Linked DNA regions of Nitrobacter winogradskyi Nb-255. Each later gene encodes a partner of the first gene's protein in a complex. Links are inferred from orthologs where the notes say so. Each region holds a gene or a part of one and is shown in the gene's direction. Other genes may lie near its edges.

The links. The genes of interacting proteins can lie anywhere in the genome.
Region 2: rpmE (region 1) and rplA share a complex: the UniProt entries of both Escherichia coli proteins name them as parts of the 50S ribosomal subunit. The link is inferred for Nitrobacter winogradskyi Nb-255 from one-to-one orthologs.

Annotation. Positions count from the first base shown.
Region 1 is NC_007406.1:2,980,334-2,988,079, forward strand. The notes cover bases 4,744-7,669. They hold rpmE (50S ribosomal protein L31), read left to right. Parts: upstream 4,744-6,055; coding sequence 6,056-6,283; downstream 6,284-7,669. Other genes in these bases: NWI_RS14265 (ABC transporter transmembrane domain-containing protein), read right to left, coding at 4,744-5,907; NWI_RS14275 (DUF1465 family protein), read right to left, coding at 6,391-6,939; NWI_RS17720 (hypothetical protein), read left to right, coding at 7,277-7,510; NWI_RS14280 (DUF1192 domain-containing protein), read right to left, coding at 7,529-7,669. In the rest of the region: NWI_RS14245 (efflux RND transporter periplasmic adaptor subunit), read right to left, coding at 1-713; NWI_RS14250 (flagellar motor protein MotA), read left to right, coding at 1,178-2,254; NWI_RS14255 (peptidoglycan -binding protein), read left to right, coding at 2,265-3,293; NWI_RS14260 (GNAT family N-acetyltransferase), read left to right, coding at 3,513-3,962; more of NWI_RS14265, read right to left, coding at 4,024-4,743; more of NWI_RS14280, read right to left, coding at 7,670-7,717.
Region 2 is NC_007406.1:1,476,377-1,479,473, forward strand. The notes cover bases 86-2,926. They hold rplA (50S ribosomal protein L1), read left to right. Parts: upstream 86-1,080; coding sequence 1,081-1,773; downstream 1,774-2,926. Other genes in these bases: nusG (transcription termination/antitermination protein NusG), read left to right, coding at 86-458; rplK (50S ribosomal protein L11), read left to right, coding at 646-1,074; rplJ (50S ribosomal protein L10), read left to right, coding at 2,478-2,926. In the rest of the region: more of nusG, read left to right, coding at 1-85; more of rplJ, read left to right, coding at 2,927-2,996; rplL (50S ribosomal protein L7/L12), read left to right, coding at 3,051-3,097. UniProt on the Escherichia coli protein: One of the primary rRNA binding proteins, it binds very close to the 3'-end of the 23S rRNA. Forms part of the L1 stalk. It is often not seen in high-resolution crystal structures, but can be seen in cryo_EM and 3D reconstruction models.

The DNA of each region.
Region 1 (7,746 bases):
TCCAGATCGCCAGACTCGAACGCATGGCGAAGTTTGTTAAGCTCCGTCACCGACTGGGTGAAGTCGGCATAAATCGTATCGAGCTGCTGCACCGTCGCGAGGCTCGCCGCATCGTTCTGCACGACGAGCGCGCCCTCGGTCACCTGAGCGGCGCCGACCACGCCGTCGATCGGCGCGCGAATGGTGGTGTAATCAAGATGGAGCCGCGCCCGCGCCAGATCCGCCTTGCGGGCGGCGACATCAGCCGCCGCCTGGCGCATGTTGGCGATGGCCTTCTCGTTCTCCGCCTCGGACGTGGCATGCCGCGCGGTCAGTTTCTCGATACGTCTCGCATGGTGCGATGCCTGTTCGAGGACGGCATTGGCTTTCGCGAGCGCCGCTTCCGCGGCCTGCACTTCAACCGCAAACGGCTCCGGATCGATCTGATACAGCGGGTCGCCGGCCTTCACTTCGCTGCCTTGCTGGAACAGGCGCTTGGTGATGATGCCGGAAACCCGCGGGCGCACCTCCGCAACCCGCAACGGCGAGATGCGTCCCGGCAGTTCGCGAACGATCGCGTGCGGTTTCGGAACCACCGTGATGACGCTGACCTCGGGAATGACAGTTCCAGCGGACGCATCCGCCGTTGTCGGCTCATCGCAGCCGCCAAGAAGCGGCGACGAACCGGCTATCACGATAGCCAGAAACGCCAGTCGTATATTGAATCTCGGCATGGAAACTGCAAGCTCTGTGAGGTGTTGCTACGCGACGCGCGGATTCGCTACGTGACGCACAACGTCGATACTATCGAATCCCCAACCAAATTCTAATGAGGGCTGGAGGACGGCGACGCAACACTATTTGGCGGCGGCGCAATGTCACAGAACGATATGGCTTTGTGTCACAACACTTTACCTCGTTCTCAAACAATCGTGAACCGGGTTCCATTCAAATTTGAAGAGAACTAACGCGCGCAAACTTCGCGCCCGCTGCCGTCTCGCCACGTTGTTGTGCGAGCATCATACCGCGACGATTCTAAATAATTCAGAGGGGCACGCCACGACTGAAAGCCGGCGCCGCAGAAGAGCGACGATTGGCAAAATCGTCGGGTGAGCTATTTTCTGCCGCCAACGCCGTGCCATAATGCGGCTTGTCTCAACCTTCCTGCCCTCCCCTCGATGGTTAAGCACGCTGGCTCATGGCGCAAGGCACCGCCCCCCGCTCCGCACCGGAGATCGAACTGACGAAACTGGCCCCGCCCCGGATATTTCTGGTGCGCATGGTCGTATTCATCGTGCTCTGCGCGCTGGTGCTGGTCGTTCTCTACAAGCAGATCGTTGCCGCGTTCTTCGCCAACCCCAGCCTCAACGCGTTGATCATTGGCGTGCTGGCGATCGGAATCGTTTTCGCGTTTCGGCAGGTGATCCGGCTTTATCCGGAAATCGCGTGGGTCAACAATTTCCGCATCGCCAATGCGGGCCGGGTTCCAGACCGAAGACCGCGATTGCTGGCTCCGATGGCCGCGATCCTCGGCGGCGAACGCACCGGGCGCGTGTCGATCTCCCAGCAGACAATGCGGCATCTGCTCGATTCCATCGCCACCCGGCTCGATGAAGCCCGCGACATCTCGCGCTACATGACGGGCCTGCTGGTGTTCCTGGGTCTTCTCGGCACCTTCTGGGGCCTGATCGAAACCGTCGGCTCCGTGGGCAAGGTGATCGACGGTTTGAAGGTGGGCGGCGACACCGGATCGCTGTTCGAGACGCTGAAGGAAGGCCTCGCCGCGCCGCTTGGCGGCATGGGGATTTCGTTTTCGTCGTCGCTGTTTGGCCTCGCCGGATCGCTGATCCTTGGCTTTCTCGATCTGCAATCCAGCCAGGCGCAGAACCGCTTTTATACCGACCTCGAGGACTGGCTCGCCACCACCGTTCGCGAATACAGTGGCAACAAGACCCGGCCCGATCCGGCCGCCGAGATCAAGGCCGCGATCGAGCGGCTCAGCACCACCGTCGAGAAGACTGGATCCGGCCATGAAACCACCTCCGCGATGGCCAGCCTCGCAGAAGCCATTCAGGGGCTCGTCAGCCATATGCGGACCGAACAGCAATTGATTCGCGAATGGGCGGACGAACAGGGCGAGCAGAACCGCGAGATCAAAAAGCTGCTTCAACACCTTGCGCAGCAGCCGGATGAGGATCCGTTGACCGTCCCGCTGGCCGCGACCACCGCTTCGCGGCCGGTCGCTCCCTCGGCCGAAGGAGAGGCAAAATCTTAAGAGAGAGATCATGGCCCTAGCACGCGGGCGCCGGAACGAGAGCGGATTCAACTATTGGCCGGGATTCGTCGATGCTCTCTCGACGCTGGTGCTCGCAATCGTGTTCCTGCTGACTGTGTTTCTGGTGACGCAGTTCTTCCTGTCGCAGGAAGTCACGGGCAAGGACAAGGCGCTGGAACAACTCAACGCCCGGATCGCTCAACTGACCGATCTGCTGTCGCTGGAAAAGCTCGGCAAGGTCAGCCTCGGCGACGAGGTCAGCCAGTTGCGCGCGGGTCTCGCCTCGGCGGAGGCGGAGCGCGATCGGATCAAGGGCCTTTATGACGGCCTCGCCGGCGCGGGGAACGATGCCGCGGGCCGCGACAGCCAGTTGAACAAGGCGCTGGATTCCGAGAAGCAGATTTCATCGCGCGCGCTGGCGCAGGTCGAGGTGCTGACCCAGCAGATCAGCGCGCTGCGCCGGCAACTGGCGGCGCTGGAGAACGCGCTCGACGCCTCCGAGAAAAAGGACAAGGAGTCGCAGAACCGCATCGCCGATCTCGGCCAGCGGCTGAACGTCGCGCTGGCGAAGCGGGTGCAGGAGCTGTCCCGCTACCGTTCGGAATTCTTCGGACGCCTGCGCGCCATTCTCGGCAACCGGCCGGATATCAGAATCGTCGGCGACCGCTTCGTTTTCCAGTCGGAGGTCTTCTTCGATACCGCGCAGGCGACGCTGCTGCCGGAAGGAAAAGCTGAACTCGACAAGGTGGCAGGCGCGCTAACCGATCTCGACAAGCAGATCCCCAGCGAGATCGCCTGGGTGCTGCGCGTGGACGGCCACACCGACGTCAGGCCCATCAAAAGTCCGGTGTTCAAGTCGAACTGGGACCTGTCGGCGGCGCGCGCGATTTCTGTGGTGCAGTATCTGGCGTCGCTCGGCGTGCCGCCTCAACGTCTGGTCGCCGCGGGCTTCGGTGAATTCCAGCCGCTTGATCCCGATGCAACGGAAGAGGCCTACAAGCGTAACCGCCGCATCGAGCTGAAGCTGACCGAGCGGTGAGGTCATTATGCGATCCCCTCATCGTCATGACCAGGCCGCCAAAGGAAGGACGTGGATACCCCGGCAAAGCGGGCCTGTGCTGGTGTCGCGAAGCCGAACCCGAGAGTCTTTATGTTCGACGCGTTTTCTTCACGCGAACCGGATTCCACCACCGGGTCAAGCCCGGGGACATGCTTCGCTCGAAAACGCTATAGTGCCGGGCATGATGGCAGCGCTTGAATGACGGTCTCGTTTCAGCTCCGCCCCTACCGTGCCTCCGACGAGGACGCCGCGATCGCCTTGTGGCAGGCGACTTGGCAACAAGCCTATCCCGCGATCGATTTCGCGGCGCGCGTGTCGTGGTGGCGCGAGCGCTGGCGCAATGAACTCGTCCCCAACGCCGCCATCGTTGTCGCCGATCAATCCGGCGAGTTGGCCGGCTTCGTCACCATCGATACGGCAGGCTATCTCGACCAGCTCGTGGTCGCCCCCGCGCATTGGGGCGGCGACATCGCAAATGCGCTGATGCTTGAGGCGAAGCGGCTGTCGCCGTGGGGAATTACACTGCTGGTCAACGCCGACAACGGCCGTGCCATACGCTTCTACGCGCGCAACGGATTCGCGCACGCCGGCGAGGATGTGAATCCGATTTCAGGACGGCCGGTCAACCGCATGGAATGGAAACCCTGAGGGCTATTCCCTCCCGCCTCGCGGGAGAGATCAAGTCAAAGGGAGGGGAAAAATTAAGACTTCACGCCCCCTCGAACTGCAGCCGCGCGAGGCGGGCATATAGTCCATTCGCCGCCACCAGCGAGGCGTGCGTCCCCTGTTCCACGATCCGTCCCCGCTCCATGACCATGATGCGGTCGCAGGAAAGGACCGTCGCGAGACGATGCGCGATCACCAGCGTCGTGCGATGGCGCATCAGTTCTTCCAGCGCGGTCTGCACCAGGGTCTCGGATTCGGCGTCAAGCGACGACGTCGCTTCATCCAGCAGCAACAGAGGCGCGTCGCGCAGGATCGCGCGGGCGATGGCGATGCGCTGACGCTGTCCGCCGGACAGCGTCACGCCGCGCTCGCCGAGCAGCGCCTCGAAGCCGCCGGGCAAGCGGCGGATGAATTCGGTGGCATGAGCCAGTTCGGCGGCGCGTTCAACCTCGGCGTCGGACGCATCCGGCCTGCCGAAACGGATATTCTCGCGGGCGGACGCGGCGAAGACCACCGACTCCTGGGGCACCAGCGCTATCCGCGCGCGAACCTCGCGCGGATCGGCGGTGCGCAACGGCACGCCGTCGAAGGAGATGGTGCCCGAGACAGGATCGTAGAACCGCAGCAGCAGATGAAATATCGTACTTTTTCCCGCGCCGGACGGGCCGACGATGGCGACCTTCTCGCCCGCCTTCACCGCCAGCGAGACGCCGTCCAATACCTTGACTTCCGGGCGCGAGGGATAGGCGAAGCTTACATTGTCGAGCGTGACATCGCCGCGCGCCGGCGCCGGCAGCGCGCGCGGCGTCGGCGGCGCCGCGATCACCGGCTTGACGCGAAGAAGCTCGAACAGGCGCTCGGCCGCACCGGAGGCGGCGGCAACCTCGCCCCAGACCTCGCTGAGCTGGCCGAGACCGGTCGCGGCGAACGCGGCATACAGCACGAACTGGCCGAGCCGGCCCGGCGTCATGTCGCCTTCGAGCACGTCGCGAGAGCCGATCCAGAGGATCAGGACCACGCTGGTGAAAACGATGAAGATGATGATCGCGGTCAGCACGGCGCGGGCGCGCGCCGAATTGCGCGCCGCCAGATAGGCATGTTCGACTTCACCACCGAAACGCGCATCGGCAAGCCGTTCATTGGTGTAGGCCTGCACCGTCCTGATCCCGCCAACCAGTTCGGAGGCATAGGCGGTGGCGTCCGCGAGGTTGTCCTGCGCGCTCCGCGACAGGCGGCGGACCCAGCGTCCGAACGCGACCAGCGGCACAATGATCAACGGGATCGCCGCCAGCACCAGTCCGGACAGGCGCGGACTGGTGATGACCATCATCGAAGCCGCGCCGATGAACAGCACGACATTGCGCAGCGCGACCGATATCGAAGAACCGACCGCGGACTTGATCTGGGTCGTATCGGCGGTCAGCCGCGAGATCAGCTCGCCGCTGCGGGCGGTGTCGAAAAACACCGGCGACAGCGAGATCAGGTGGGCGAACACGTCGCGCCGCAGGTCGGCGACGATGCGCTCGCCGGTGGTGGTCACCAGAAAATAACGCGCCGCGCTGGCGCCGGCGAGGACGGCGACGACACCGATCATCATCGTAAAGTAGCTGTTGATCATCGCGACGCCCTCGGCCGTGAAGCCAAAGTCGATGATCCTGCGCACCGCGAGCGGCACGACAAGCGTCGTCAGGGCGGCGACGATCAGCGCGACAAGCGCAAGCAGCGCCCGGCCGCGATAGCGGAGGATATATGGCGTGAGCGCCAGCAGCGGGCGCAGCCGGAGGCGGCGGGCATCCTTGGCGGACGGCGCGGCCTGATCCGGCGCGGCAGGCTCCGACGCTCCGGTTCCGGCCTTCGGGGAGCTACCGGGCGGCAGCGCAACGGCCGGCGCCTTCGACGTATTCTCACGCACTTCTACCGAACTCATCACCTGACCACGCTATTGCTGATTAAGGCACGTCATATGCCCCCCTGTGCGCGCTTGCAAATGCGCAGGCGCGCTTGTCGGTGAAACCTTGGTGCGATATAGAGCGGTCCGAATTCGCCCAAAACCCTTCGCCTTGCAAGGACATATCATGAAAGCCGAAATTCATCCCGATTATCATACAATTAAGGTCGTCATGACCGACGGCACGGAGTATCTCACCCGTTCCACCTGGGGCAAGGATGGCGACACCATGAACCTCGACATCGATTCCAAGTCGCATCCGGCCTGGACCGGCGGTTCCCAGCAGATCCTCGACCGCGGCGGCCGGGTCTCCCGGTTCCAGAAGAAGTTCTCGGGCTTCCTCAAGAAGGGCTGAGCCCCTTCTTCAGGTTGAACGCTTCCGCTTTTCGAACGCTCCTGCTGCGCGGGAGCGTTTTTGCATGAGCTGGAGCATAAGTTCCTAGAACATCCGCTCCCGCGGCATCAGCTTCGGGGACCGCGGACCCGGTCAGCCGGTCTGTGACGCTCAAAGGCTTCCCTGAGGAGGTTGAGCTGCGACACCAGCGGATTATCGGCGGTTCCGCGCTCCAGGGGCGGCGCATGAATGGTGGTGTCGAGACGCCGGATCCGCGCCTGCAAATTCATCGACCGCTCGATCAAGTCCTGCAACTGCCACGGCAGTTTCGCGATCATGTCATGCGGACCGGGATCCGCTGCGGTCAGCTTCACCCTGGTCTTTTCGCGATTGGCCTGCGCCAGCGTCATCTCGCCTTCCTTGACGGCGCGATGCAGCAGCAGCCACGATGCGAGTTGCATCAGCCGGGTGGTCAGCCTCATGCTTTCGGTGGCGTAGGTCAGGCTGACGGCACGTTCGAGTGTCTTCGCCTCGCTGCGTCCATCGCCATCCAGATAGGCGGCGGTTTCCTCAACCAGATCCATGCCTTCCCGGAACAGGGCCGTGAACACCGAAGAGCCCGCAAGACGTTCGCTGAACTGCACAAGACCGGTGCCGCCTGCCGATGGATCGAACATAGGTTCATGCCTCACGCAACCAGAGCATTATCCGCCAGGTGGGTCCGTTAAGCTGCAAGAAAATGCTTTCAATCAACAACTTGTGCGCATTCCGTTCGCAACGGGCGGTTTTCACCTTTTGCGATACGCGTTCGAGCCTTCCACCGGATCTTTCGCGCCGGCTTATGATGAACAAATCATTGCCCGCCGGAGAGGCGGGAGTCCAGCGCCAAGTATCGGTAAGGGTTAATATGCACGGATAAACAGGACGACGCCGGGCAAAAAAAAGCCGCCGTTGCCGGCGGCCTTGAAGTTGATAACAGGGAGGCGTCAAACAGAGTGGACAGGAAGCCACTCGGTGTCCAATGAAGGACATTTCAGTCATAGTCAGGAAAGCTTAATCAATCGTAAACGAACGAATTTCTTCAGCTTTCGTTTGCAATTTGGGCGAGGCGAGGCTTTTGCAAGAAGTGCATTCGCGTTGCGCGGTTACCGGCGGACCGGGGCCGGTCAGGATGCCACGACCAAGGGCGGACGGTTTCGCGCCTGCCGATCCCTGAAGGAACTCGCCCACGATCTGAACCTGAACTGAAACCTCGATGCCTGAATCTCAGGACTTGAAAAAGCGGTCAGCCGCATCCTTCGAAGCGCGCTTCTTCGCCTCGGCCGTCCGCAGCCGCTGAATCTCCTCCGTCAGCAGCGCGATGCGCTCGTTGAGTTCATTCACCGAAAGCAGCGAGAGATCCTGTCCGATCTCATGGGCGATCTTTTTCCTGGGTTCGTCGCCGTCAATGGTCATGCGCCTGTTCCGCTGCGGCTCAAGAGCCC
Region 2 (3,097 bases), 1.5 Mb from region 1 along the record:
AGGCCAAGCAGCGCGGGCTCGAGGATCTTTTCGAGCAGGTGCTGGTGCCGACCGAGAAGGTCACGGAAGTCCGGCGCGGCCGCAAGGTCGATACCGAGCGCAAGTTTTTCCCGGGTTATGTGCTGGTGAAGATGAACCTCACCGACGAGGCGTTCCATCTCATCAAGAATACCCCGAAAGTCACGGGCTTCCTCGGCGCCGAGAACAAGCCGATGCCGATATCGGAAGCCGAAGCCATGCGCATCATGCATCAGGTGCAGGAAGGCGTGGAGCGGCCCAAGGCGTCGGTTTCCTTCGAGGTCGGGGAGAATGTCCGCGTGGCCGATGGACCGTTCGCGTCGTTCTCCGGCGTCGTGGAGGAAGTCGACGAGGCTCGCTCGCGCGTGAAGGTCGCGGTGTCGATCTTTGGCCGCGCAACGCCAGTCGAGCTGGAATTCGGTCAGGTCGAAAAGGTTTAGGTTTCACCTCTCCCCGCCTGCGGGGAGATGTCGACCGCGTAGCGGTCGGGTGAGGGGGCCTTGCTTAATGGCCGCCCCTCACCCCGACCCTCTCCCCGTAAGAACGGGGAGAGGGAGCAGGCGATCATCGTGGGAGGTGAGGGCGGTCGCCAGCCGCTTGAGCCATGACCACAAACAGGAGTGACGCATGGCAAAGAAAGTGACCGGATACCTGAAATTGCAGGTGCCGGCCGGTGCGGCGAACCCCTCGCCACCGATCGGTCCCGCGCTTGGTCAGCGCGGTCTCAACATCATGGAGTTCTGCAAGGCCTTTAACGCCCAGACCCAGAAGGAAGAAAAGAACACGCCGATTCCGGTCGTGATCACAATCTACGCGGATCGTTCCTTCACCTTCGAGATGAAGACCCCGCCGATGGCCTACTTCCTCAAGCAGGCGGCGAAGATCCAGTCGGGCTCCAAGACGCCGGGCCGCGATGCCGCTGGCACGCTGACCAGGGCGCAGGTGCGTGAGATCGCCGAGAAGAAGATGAAGGACCTCAATTGCGACACCGTCGAGGCAGCCATGAGCATGGTTGAAGGCTCCGCCCGTTCGATGGGCCTTCAGGTGGCGGAGTAACGAACCATGGCAACCGGAAAGCGTTTGAAGAAATCCCGTGAGGGCATTGACAGAAATAAGCTTTATCCAATCGCGGATGCGATCAGGATGGTTAAGGAGCGTGCCACATCGAAGTTTGATGAGACGATCGAGATCGCGATGAATCTCGGCGTCGATCCGCGTCACGCCGACCAGATGGTGCGCGGCGTCGTCACGCTGCCGAACGGCACTGGCCGCACGCTGCGCGTCGGTGTGTTCGCGCGTGGCGCCAAGGCCGAGGAAGCCAAGGCCGCCGGCGCGGATGTGGTGGGCGCGGAAGATCTTGTCGAGACCGTGCAGGGCGGTACGATCGCATTCGATCGTTGCATCGCCACGCCGGACATGATGCCGCTGGTCGGCCGCCTCGGCAAGGTGTTGGGCCCGCGCGGCATGATGCCGAATCCGAAAATCGGTACCGTGACGATGGATGTCGCCGGCGCCGTGAAGGGCGCCAAAGGCGGATCGGTCGAATTCCGTGTCGAGAAGGCGGGTATCGTGCAGGCCGGGATCGGCAAGGCCTCTTTCTCCGCGGAGAAACTGGTCGAGAACGTCAAGGCGTTGGCGGACGCGGTGGCGAAGGCCAAGCCGGCCGGAGCCAAGGGTACCTACGTCCAGCGTATCGCGGTGTCCTCCACCATGGGCCCGGGCGTCAAGGTTGAGCCGGGAACCGTGCTCGGCTGAGATCGGGTGAATGAGACGATCGAAGCGGGTTCGGAGTTTCCGGGCCCGTTTTGACGTTTTGATCGCGCGGTGAAGTCGATTCTTGTCGGTGTTAGTCAGGTGTGAGGCGCGTTCTTCGAAGCTGGCCGGAAAATTGCATGATTTAGGGCTTGGCAACGCGGCGAAGATTGGTTAAACACCGCGCTCCGGACGCGTGGGCTTCTGTTCGCGCGTTCGCGTTCGTTTTCCAAAACCCAACGAGACAGGAGAACCTTGTACCTTCCCATGGCCATTTCGCATGGTTCGGGAGGGCGGGGAGCCAGTTTGCTGGGTTGGTGCGAACGGGGGTCTTCGGACCGTTCCTGGGATTATTTCCGGGAATGGTATTGGTGATCCCGTCCTGTCCGAGACTGCAGGCGCCGGCGACAAACGAGTGTTTGTTCAATGGCTTAATCATATGGCCTGCATAGACGGGTGAAAACCGGATTTCGCTTTTCGCCGCCGTGAGCGGAAAGCAGCGGATTGGGTTCGAACCTCGACCCCGGTGCCAAATGGCTGTCAGGCCGTGGGAGCCGGGAGGGCAGGCTACTGAATGTCGTCACGTCTCGTGTGTCCCGAGACTGTTGTCTTGGGATCTGGTGGAACGGGTCGACGGGTGTAACCCCGGTGTCCTTGCCTTGGGCGTCCTTAGCCTTGGCAAAGCCACCACATGGAAAGAGCTTGCTGTGGAACGAGCGGCAAAAAAAGAAGCGGTCGAACAGCTCAACGAGACTTTCAGGACGACGGGCGTCGCGATCGTTGCTCATTATTCCGGTCTCACCGTGGCTCAAATGCAGACCCTGCGCAAGCAGATGAAGCAGGCGGGCGCCTCGGTGAAGGTCTCGAAGAACCGTCTCGCCAAGATCGCTCTCGAAGGCACGGACGTCGTTGCCATCGGCTCCCTTTTGAAGGGGCCGACCGTGATCGCGACTTCCAGCGATCCGGTGGCGGCGCCGAAGGTGGCCGTCGAATTCGCCAAGACGAACGAGAACTTCGTCGTGCTCGGCGGCTCGATGGGCAAAACCGTCCTGGACGTGAACGGGGTGAAGGCTCTCGCCTCGCTGCCGTCACTCGACGAACTGCGCGGCAAGCTGGTCGGCCTTCTGGTCGCGCCGGCGACCAAGATCGCCCAGCTCTCGACGGCGCCCGCGGCCAAGCTCGCGCGCGTTGTCCAGGCCTATGCCTCAAAGGACGAAGCGGCGTAGGGCCCTTCGCAAGTCAAATCTGGTTCGAACCGAATACGTTAAAGGAATATATCGATGGCTGATCTGCAGAAGATTGTTGACGACCTCTCGGCGCTGACCGT